Candidatus Thiodictyon syntrophicum: one gene and its partner. The protein of the gene in region 1 interacts with the protein of each later gene in a pairwise test. Links are inferred from orthologs where the notes say so. Each region holds a gene or a part of one and is shown on either strand. Other genes may lie near its edges.

The links. Proteins that work in one complex are often made in the same cells at the same time.
Region 2: the proteins of secD (region 1) and pheT interact in binary tests that used the Escherichia coli proteins (3 or more experiments, as listed by UniProt). The link is inferred for Candidatus Thiodictyon syntrophicum from one-to-one orthologs.

What each region holds. Positions count from the first base shown.
Region 1 is NZ_CP020370.1:6,668,887-6,673,153, reverse strand. Bases 664-3,610 are described here. They hold secD (protein translocase subunit SecD), read left to right. Parts: upstream 664-1,182; coding sequence 1,183-3,039; downstream 3,040-3,610. Other genes in these bases: secF (protein translocase subunit SecF), read left to right, coding at 3,068-3,610; yajC (preprotein translocase subunit YajC), read left to right, coding at 751-1,089. In the rest of the region: tRNA guanosine(34) transglycosylase Tgt, read left to right, coding at 1-654; more of secF, read left to right, coding at 3,611-4,006; THSYN_RS28545 (FAD:protein FMN transferase), read left to right, coding at 4,187-4,267. UniProt on the Escherichia coli protein: Part of the Sec protein translocase complex. Interacts with the SecYEG preprotein conducting channel. SecDF uses the proton motive force (PMF) to complete protein translocation after the ATP-dependent function of SecA.
Region 2 is NZ_CP020370.1:5,634,628-5,638,203, forward strand. Bases 522-3,576 are described here. They hold pheT (phenylalanine--tRNA ligase subunit beta), read right to left. Parts: upstream 3,211-3,576; coding sequence 832-3,210; downstream 522-831. Other genes in these bases: THSYN_RS23985 (MerR family transcriptional regulator), read right to left, coding at 522-547; ihfA (integration host factor subunit alpha), read right to left, coding at 525-827; pheS (phenylalanine--tRNA ligase subunit alpha), read right to left, coding at 3,259-3,576. Also shown: THSYN_RS23980 (DUF1902 domain-containing protein), read right to left, coding at 1-49; more of THSYN_RS23985, read right to left, coding at 170-521.

The DNA of each region.
Region 1 (4,267 bases):
GCCGGCGCCTCCATGGAACTGTCGCTGCGCTGGGCCGCCCGCTCGCGCGCGGCGCACGCCGACAACCCCGCGGCCCTGTTCGGCATCGTCCAGGGCGGGATGCACGAGTCGCTGCGCGAGCGCTCGCTCGCCGGGCTCGTGGAGATCGGCTTCGACGGCTACGCGATCGGCGGGCTCTCGGTGGGCGAGCCGGAGGCGGACCGGCTGCGGGTGCTGGATTTCCTGGCGGATCGGTTGCCGGCGGATCGACCCCGTTACCTGATGGGGGTCGGCACCCCCGAGGACATCGTGGCCGCGGTCTGCCGCGGCATCGACATGTTCGATTGCGTCATGCCGACCCGCCATGCCCGCAACGGCTGGCTCTTCACCCACCAGGGCACGGTCAAGATCCGCAACGCCGTCCACCGCACCGACGAGGGCCCGCTCGACCCCCGCTGCGACTGCACCACCTGCCGCAACTACAGCCGTGCCTATCTCTATCACTTGGATAAATGTCACGAAATCCTGGGCGCCCGGCTCAATACCATTCATAACTTGCACTATTATCAGGCCCTGATGCGGGGGCTGCGCGACGCCATCGCGGCGGGGACGCTCGAGGGGTTTATCGCCGAGTTTCGGGACCTGCGTGCGCCGCGAGCAGCGGCCCCGGGGTGAGTGCGCTATAATGCGGGGCTGTTTTTGCCCGGGTTGCGGCCGGTCGCGTGCCGGCCCGGCCTCTTACAAACATCCGGTAACCACCAGGAAACCCCCATGAGCTTCTTGATTTCCGATGCAAACGCCCAGGCCGCGGCCGCCGGCGCCGGGTCCATGTCGGACCCCTTGTTCACCCTGCTGCCCTTGGTGCTGTTCGCGGTCGTCTTCTATTTCCTGCTGATCCGCCCCCAGTCCAAGCGCCAGAAGGAGCACAAGCGGATGGTCGACGGGCTGACCAAGGGTGACGAGGTGCTCACCCTGGGCGGTATCGCCGGGCGTGTCACCGACTTGGGCGACAACTTCGTGCTGGTGGAGATCGCCGAGGGCACCCAGGTCAAGGTTCGCCGTGCGGCCGTCGATGCCGTGCTGCCCAAGGGTTCCCTGAAGGACCTCTGAGCGGGTCGATCCCCTGATTTCAGGTCGGGGCCGCCGGTGGCCGCCCCCCGACTCCCCGCGACCCTGTCTGCCGCCTGAGCGATTGGAAGTGCGATGAACCAATATCCCCTGTGGAAAAACCTGCTGATCCTGGGCATCGTCCTGACCGGCCTGGTGCTGGCCTTGCCGAACATCTTCTCTCAGGACCCCTCCATCGAGGTCGCGGCCGTCCGTGGGGGCCATGTGACCGAGGCCACGGCCGGGGAGATCCGCGCCGCCCTGGAGGCCGCCCAGGTCCCGGTCAAGCGCATCGATACCCTGGCCGGCGGCAAACTCCTGCTGCGGTTCGCCAGTTCCGGGGACCAGTTGCACGCCGAGGAGGCGATCGAGAACACCCTCTCCGACCGCTACCGCAGCGCCCTGACCCTGTCCGCCGACCTGCCCCGCTGGGTGCGCGCGCTGGGCCTGCGGCCGATGAATCTGGGGCTGGACCTGCGCGGTGGCATCTATGTGCTGATCGACGTGGACATGGACGCCGCCCTGGACCAGTCGCTGGAGCGCTATGTGGAGGACATCCGCACCCAATTGCGTGACGCCAAGGTGCGCTATGTCACAGTCGGCCGCGAGAAGGGGCGCGTCGTGGTCAAGTTCGCGGAGGTCGCGTCGCGGGACGCCGGAGAGAAGGTCATCGCCAAGGAGTTCCGGGATCTGAAGATGCAGACCCTGGAGCAAGACGGTGAATTCCTGGTGACGGTGTCCCAGACCCCGGCCCAGCAGAAGCAGATACAGGACTTCGCGCTCCAGCAGAACATCACCACCCTGCGCAACCGCGTCAACGCCCTCGGCGTAGCAGAACCCATCATCGCCCGCCAGGGGGACCGGCGGATCGTGGTGCAACTGCCCGGCGCCCAGGACCCGGGCCGCCTCAAGGAGATCCTGGGGGCCACGGCCACCCTGGAATACCGGCTGGTGGATACCGAACACAGTGCCGCCGACGCGGAGGCCGGCCGGGCGGCGGTGGGCAGTCGGCTCTACAAGACCCGCGAGGGTCAGCCGGTGCTGCTCAAGCGCCGGGTGATCGCCACCGGCGACCAGATCACGGATGCCTCCTCGGGCTTCGACTCGCAGAGCGGCACCCCGATGGTCAGCGTGAGTCTGGACGCACCGGGCGGCCGGCGGATGCGCGAGATGACCACCGAGAACGTGGGCAAGCCCATGGCCGTGGTCTTCATCGAGAACCGCACCACCACCAAGCAGGTGGACGGCAAGCCGGTGAAGCGTACCGAGAAGGTGGAGGAGGTGATCAGCGTCGCCACCATTCGCGAGCCCTTCGGGCGGCGCTTCCAGACCACCGGGCTGGACAGTGCCGACGAGGCCCACAATCTCGCCCTGCTGCTGCGCTCCGGGGCACTCGCCGCCCCCATCCAGATCGTCGAGGAGCGCACCGTGGGCCCGAGCCTGGGTCAGGACAATATCGACAAGGGGGTGCGCTCGGTAGTGGTCGGCTTCCTACTGGTGTGCGCCTTCATGGGCGTCTATTACCGGGTGTTTGGGATGATCGCCAACCTGGTGCTGCTCGCCAACGTGGTCCTGCTGGTCGCCATCCTGTCGGCCATTCAGGCGACCCTGACGCTCCCCGGCATCGCCGGTATCCTGCTTACCGTGGGCATGGCGGTGGACGCCAACGTGCTGATCTATGAACGTATCCGCGAGGAGTTGCGCAACGGCAACTCGGTCCAGGCGGCGATCTATACCGGCTATGACAAGGCCATGGCGACCATCATCGACTCCAACGTCACGACCATGATCGCGGCCGTGGTGCTGTTCAGCTTCGGTACCGGGCCGGTCAAGGGATTCGCGATCACGCTCTTCTTCGGCATCCTGACCTCCATGTTCACCGCCGTGATCGGCAGCCGCGCCATCGTCAATCTGATGTACGGCCACCGGCGCCTCACCAGCCTGCCTATCTGAACCTGCCTGACTAACCGGGAGCCGAGTCATGGAACTCTTCAAGCGCACCAATATCGATTTCATGTATATCCGCTGGCCGGCCATCTGGCTGTCCTCGCTGATAAACCTGATCGGTATCGCCTCGTTCATCTTTCTCGGGTTCAACTTCGGGCTCGACTTCACCGGCGGTACCGTGGTCGAGGTCGGCTACGCGCAGCCCGCGAACCTGGTCCAGGTGCGCTCGGCACTCGCCGAGGGCGGTTTCAAGGAGGCCGGCGTACAGCACTTCGGCAGTACCCGCGAGGTCCTGATCCGGCTGCCCCCGGTCGCCGAGGGCACCGGTTCCACGCTGGGCGACCGGGTCATCGCCGCGCTCAGCACCGACCCCGAGGTGGGCAAGGTGCAACTGCGCCGGGTCGAGTTCGTCGGCTCGCAGGTCGGCGGGGAGTTGGTCGAGCAAGGGGGGCTCGCCATCCTCTACACCCTGATCGGCATCCTGATCTATGTGGCCATCCGCTTTGAATGGCGCTTTGCGGTGGGTGCGGTCATCGCCACAGTCCATGACGTCATCGTGGTACTGGCCGTCTTCTCCATCTTCCACATCGAGTTCGACCTGACCGCCTTGGCCGCGGTGCTGGCGATCATCGGCTATTCGCTCAATGACACGGTCGTGATCTACGACCGGATTCGGGAGAACTTCCGCAAGGTGCGCAAGGGCACGGTCATCGATGTGGTCGACCTGTCCATCAACGAGACCCTGTCGCGGACCATCATCACCCACGGCGTCACCATGTTGGCGGTGCTTGCCCTGTTCTTCCTGGGCGGCCAGGTCATTCATGGGTTTGCGCTGGCCTTCCTCGTCGGCATCGTCACCGGCACCTACTCGTCCATCTATGTGGCGAGCAGCTCGGTGGTATTGCTGGGGATCAGCCGCGCGGACCTGCTGCCGCCGCCCAAGGAAGGCCCGGGCGTGGATGCGCGGCCTTAGTGCCGCAAAGCCCAAAGCCCGATACCATTCGCGCATCACCGTGAGCTTGGGAAATGGACAGGATTAACAGGATTTCTCAGGATTTACAGGATATCGCCTGTGCTGGATATCCAGCTTTATTTATCCTGTTAATCCTGCAAAATCCTGTTGATCCTGTCTAATTCCTAATCACTTGTGAACATGCTTCATTATCGTGTAATCGGCGATATTGCGGGGGCTGTCGACCAGGTTTCGCCGTACCTCCGAGGGGCACAGACGACA
Region 2 (3,576 bases), 1.0 Mb from region 1 along the record:
ACCAAACATTCGCCTCGGAATCCCACTCGAGCCGAATTTCGTAAGACATATCGTGCACCATTAGAGGGCCGGGTTGAGGAAAAAGTCAGGCTGCGAGGTTGCTCAACTTTCCTGGCTCTCTGGCAGACGAGCCGTGTGACACTCGGCGCCATGCCGTGAAACCCCACGCCTACCGCCGCAAGACGTGCAGAATCTCCTCCAACTCCTGGCGCATCTGCCGCAAAACCTGGTGCGTCTGGGTGAGGTCGTGCTTGGCACCCTCGCCGCTCAATTGCTGGCGGGCGCCGCCGATGGTGAAGCCCTGGTCGTAGAGCAGGGAGCGGATCTGGCGCACCATGAGGACGTCGTGCCGCTGATAGTAGCGCCGGTTGCCGCGCCGCTTGACCGGCTTCAACTGGGGAAATTCCTGCTCCCAATAGCGCAGCACGTGCGGCTTGACGCCGCACAGCTCGCTGACCTCGCCGATCGTGAAATAGCGCTTGCCGGGGATCGCCGGCAGTTCGCCGGTCCCGGCCTCCTCCGCGCTATTGCTGCTCGTGTCCAGCATAGGCTTCCACCCGCGCTTTGAGCTTTTGGCCCGGACGGAAGGTCACCACGCGGCGGGCGGTTATGGGGATCTCCTCGCCGGTCTTGGGATTGCGCCCGGGGCGCTCTTTCTTCTCGCGCAGATCGAAGTTCCCGAAGCCGGAGAGCTTGACCTGCTCGCCGCGCTCCAGTGCCTTGCGGATCTCCTCGAAGAAGCTTTCGACGATGTCCTTGGCCTCACGCTTGTTGAGCCCAAGCTCTTCGAACAGGTGTTCTGCCATATCAGCCTTAGTCAACGCCATACCATCAGTCCCGCAGTCGTGCCCCAAAATCGGACTCGAGACGGGTCAACACCCGCCCCACCGCCTCATCCACCACCTCGTCGGTAAGTGTCTGAGAAGATACTTGTAAAATCAATCCCAAAGCGAGACTTTTTCGCCCCGCTCCGATATTTTCCCCGGCATAGACGTCAAACAGCACCAGTTCGCGCAGCAGATCGCCCGCGCCGGCCCGGATGCAGCCGGCAATGTCGGCGTAGGCGACGCCCTCGTCCACCACGATCGCGAGATCCCGGCGGATCGCCGGGTACCTCGAGATCGGGGCGAAGCGGGGCAGCACGCCGGTGGTCAGGGCCGCCTGTTCCAGCTCGAAGAGAAAGGCGTCGCCGGTCAGATCCAGGTCCGCGGCCAGGGCCGGGTGGAGCATCCCCAGGCGCCCGACGGGCCGACCGGCATAGTCGATACGGGCACTCTGGCCGGGGTGCAGGGCCGGGTGCTGGTCCGCGACGAAGCTGAAACCGGGCAGGTCGCCGGTCAGGGCGAGCAGGGCCTCCACGTCCGCCTTCAGCGCGAAGAAGTCGACCGGCCGTGTCGGCGCGCCCCATTGCTCCGGGTCCAGGGGACCGATGACCAGGCCGCCGATCGCCGCCTCCTGGGACAGTCCATCGGGGCCGGGGCGAAAGCGCAGCCCGGTCTCGAAGATCCGCACCCGCTCCTGCTGGCGCGCCTGGTTGTAGCGGGCGGTGTGGAGCAGGCCGGGCCACAGTGAGGGGCGCATCACCGAGAGCTCGGCGCTGATCGGATTGGCCAGGGCCAGCCCCTTGACCTCGGGCTCCACCCGGGCCTGCAGCTCTGGGCTTACGAAGCTGTAGGTGATGACCTCCTGAAATCCCCGGTCGACTAGGGCGAGGCGCGCCCGATCCAGGTCGAAGGCGGCCTCCGGTCTGGCCCTGGTGGCCGCCGCGGACGACGCATGGCTGACCGGGATGCGGTCATAGCCGTGGATGCGCCCGACATCGGCGATCAGGTCGACCTCGTGGACCAGGTCGAAGCGCCCGCTGGGCGGCGTGACCTGCCAGCCCCCGGCGACCGGCACCAGGTCCATCCCAAGCCGTTTCAGGATCCCGGCGATGGTTTCCGGCGGCAGTTCGAGCCCCAGGACCTGGGCGCAACGGGCGGCGCGCAGGGTCAGGGGCGCACGCCGCGGCAGGTGCTCGGCCGCGGTCATGTCGACCACCGGACCGGGTTCGCCGCCGACGATGGCGACCAAGAGCCGGGTGGCGCGCTCCAGCGCGCGGACCTGGAGCCCCGGGTCGACGCCGCGCTCGAAGCGGTGAGATGAATCGGTGTGCAGGCCATAGCTGCGCGCCTTGCCGCTGATCCCGGCGGGGGCAAAGAAGGCGCTCTCCAGCAGGATGTCGCGGGTCTCGGACTCCACAGCACTGCCCGCGCCGCCCATGATCCCGGCCAGGGCCACGGGGCGCACGGCGTCGGCGATCACCAGGGTATCCGGACGCAGGTCGATGGTCTCGCCGTTCAGCAGGTGGAGGCGCTCGCGCGGCTCGGCCAGGCGCACCCGGATCTCGCCTTCCAGGTGCGCCAGGTCGAAGCCGTGCATGGGCTGACCCAGCTCCAGCAGCACATAGTTGGTCACATCGACCACCGGGCTGATGGCACGGATGCCGCCCCGGCGTAGGCGCTCGCGCATCCACAGCGGGGTCACAGCCGCCGGGTCGATGCCGCGGATGATCCGGCAGGCATAGCGCGGGCAGTGTTCGGGCGCCTCCAGCGTGACCTGGAAGCGGTCATCGCTCGCGGGCGCGACCGGCTCCACGACCACCGGGGTCAGGGGGCAATCGTTGATCGCCGCCACCTCCCAGGCCAGGCCGGCGATGGACAGACAGTCGCCCCGATCGGGCGTCAGGTCGACCTCGATGCAGGCGTCATCGAGCCCCAGCCAGGCGCGGAAATCGGCACCCACCGGCGCCTCGGCGGGCAGGGGCAGGATGCCGCTGGAGGTTTCGGCCAGACCCAGTTCGCTGGCGGAACAGATCATGCCGAAGGATTCGACTCCGCGCAGTTTCGCGCGCTTGATCTTGAAGTCACCGGGCATGACGGCGCCGATGGTCGCCACCGGCACCCGCATCCCCGCGGCGACATTGGCCGCACCGCAGACGATGGTCAGCGGCGCCGCCTGGCCCAGGTCCACCGTGCACACATGGAGCTTGCCGGCGTCCGGGTGGGGCGCGACCTCCAGCACCAGGCCCACCACCACACCGCTGAAGGCCGCGGCGGCGGGTGCTATCGCGTCCACCTCGAGGCCGGCCATGCTGAGTTGGTCCGCAAGGGTCTGGGTGTCGATGCAGGGATTGACCCATTCCCGCAGCCAGGACTCACTGAAACGCATATTTTTCGCTCCCCAAGGTCTCGCTTCCCAAAAGCTCGCTTCTCAAATTCACGCGAATTGCCGCAAGAACCGCAGGTCGTTCTCGAAATAGAGGCGGATGTCGTCGATGCCGTAACGCAGCATCGCCAGACGCTCCACCCCCATCCCGAAGGCGTAACCGAGATAGCGGTCCGGGTCGATCCCGACATGCCGGAAGACCTCCGGGTACACCATGCCGCACCCCAGGACCTCGAGCCAGCCGGTCTGTTTGCACACCCGACACCCGGCCCCGCCGCACATGACGCACGCGATGTCGACCTCCGCCGACGGCTCGGTAAACGGAAAATAGGACGGACGAAAGCGCAGTTTCAGGTCCCGCTCGAAGAA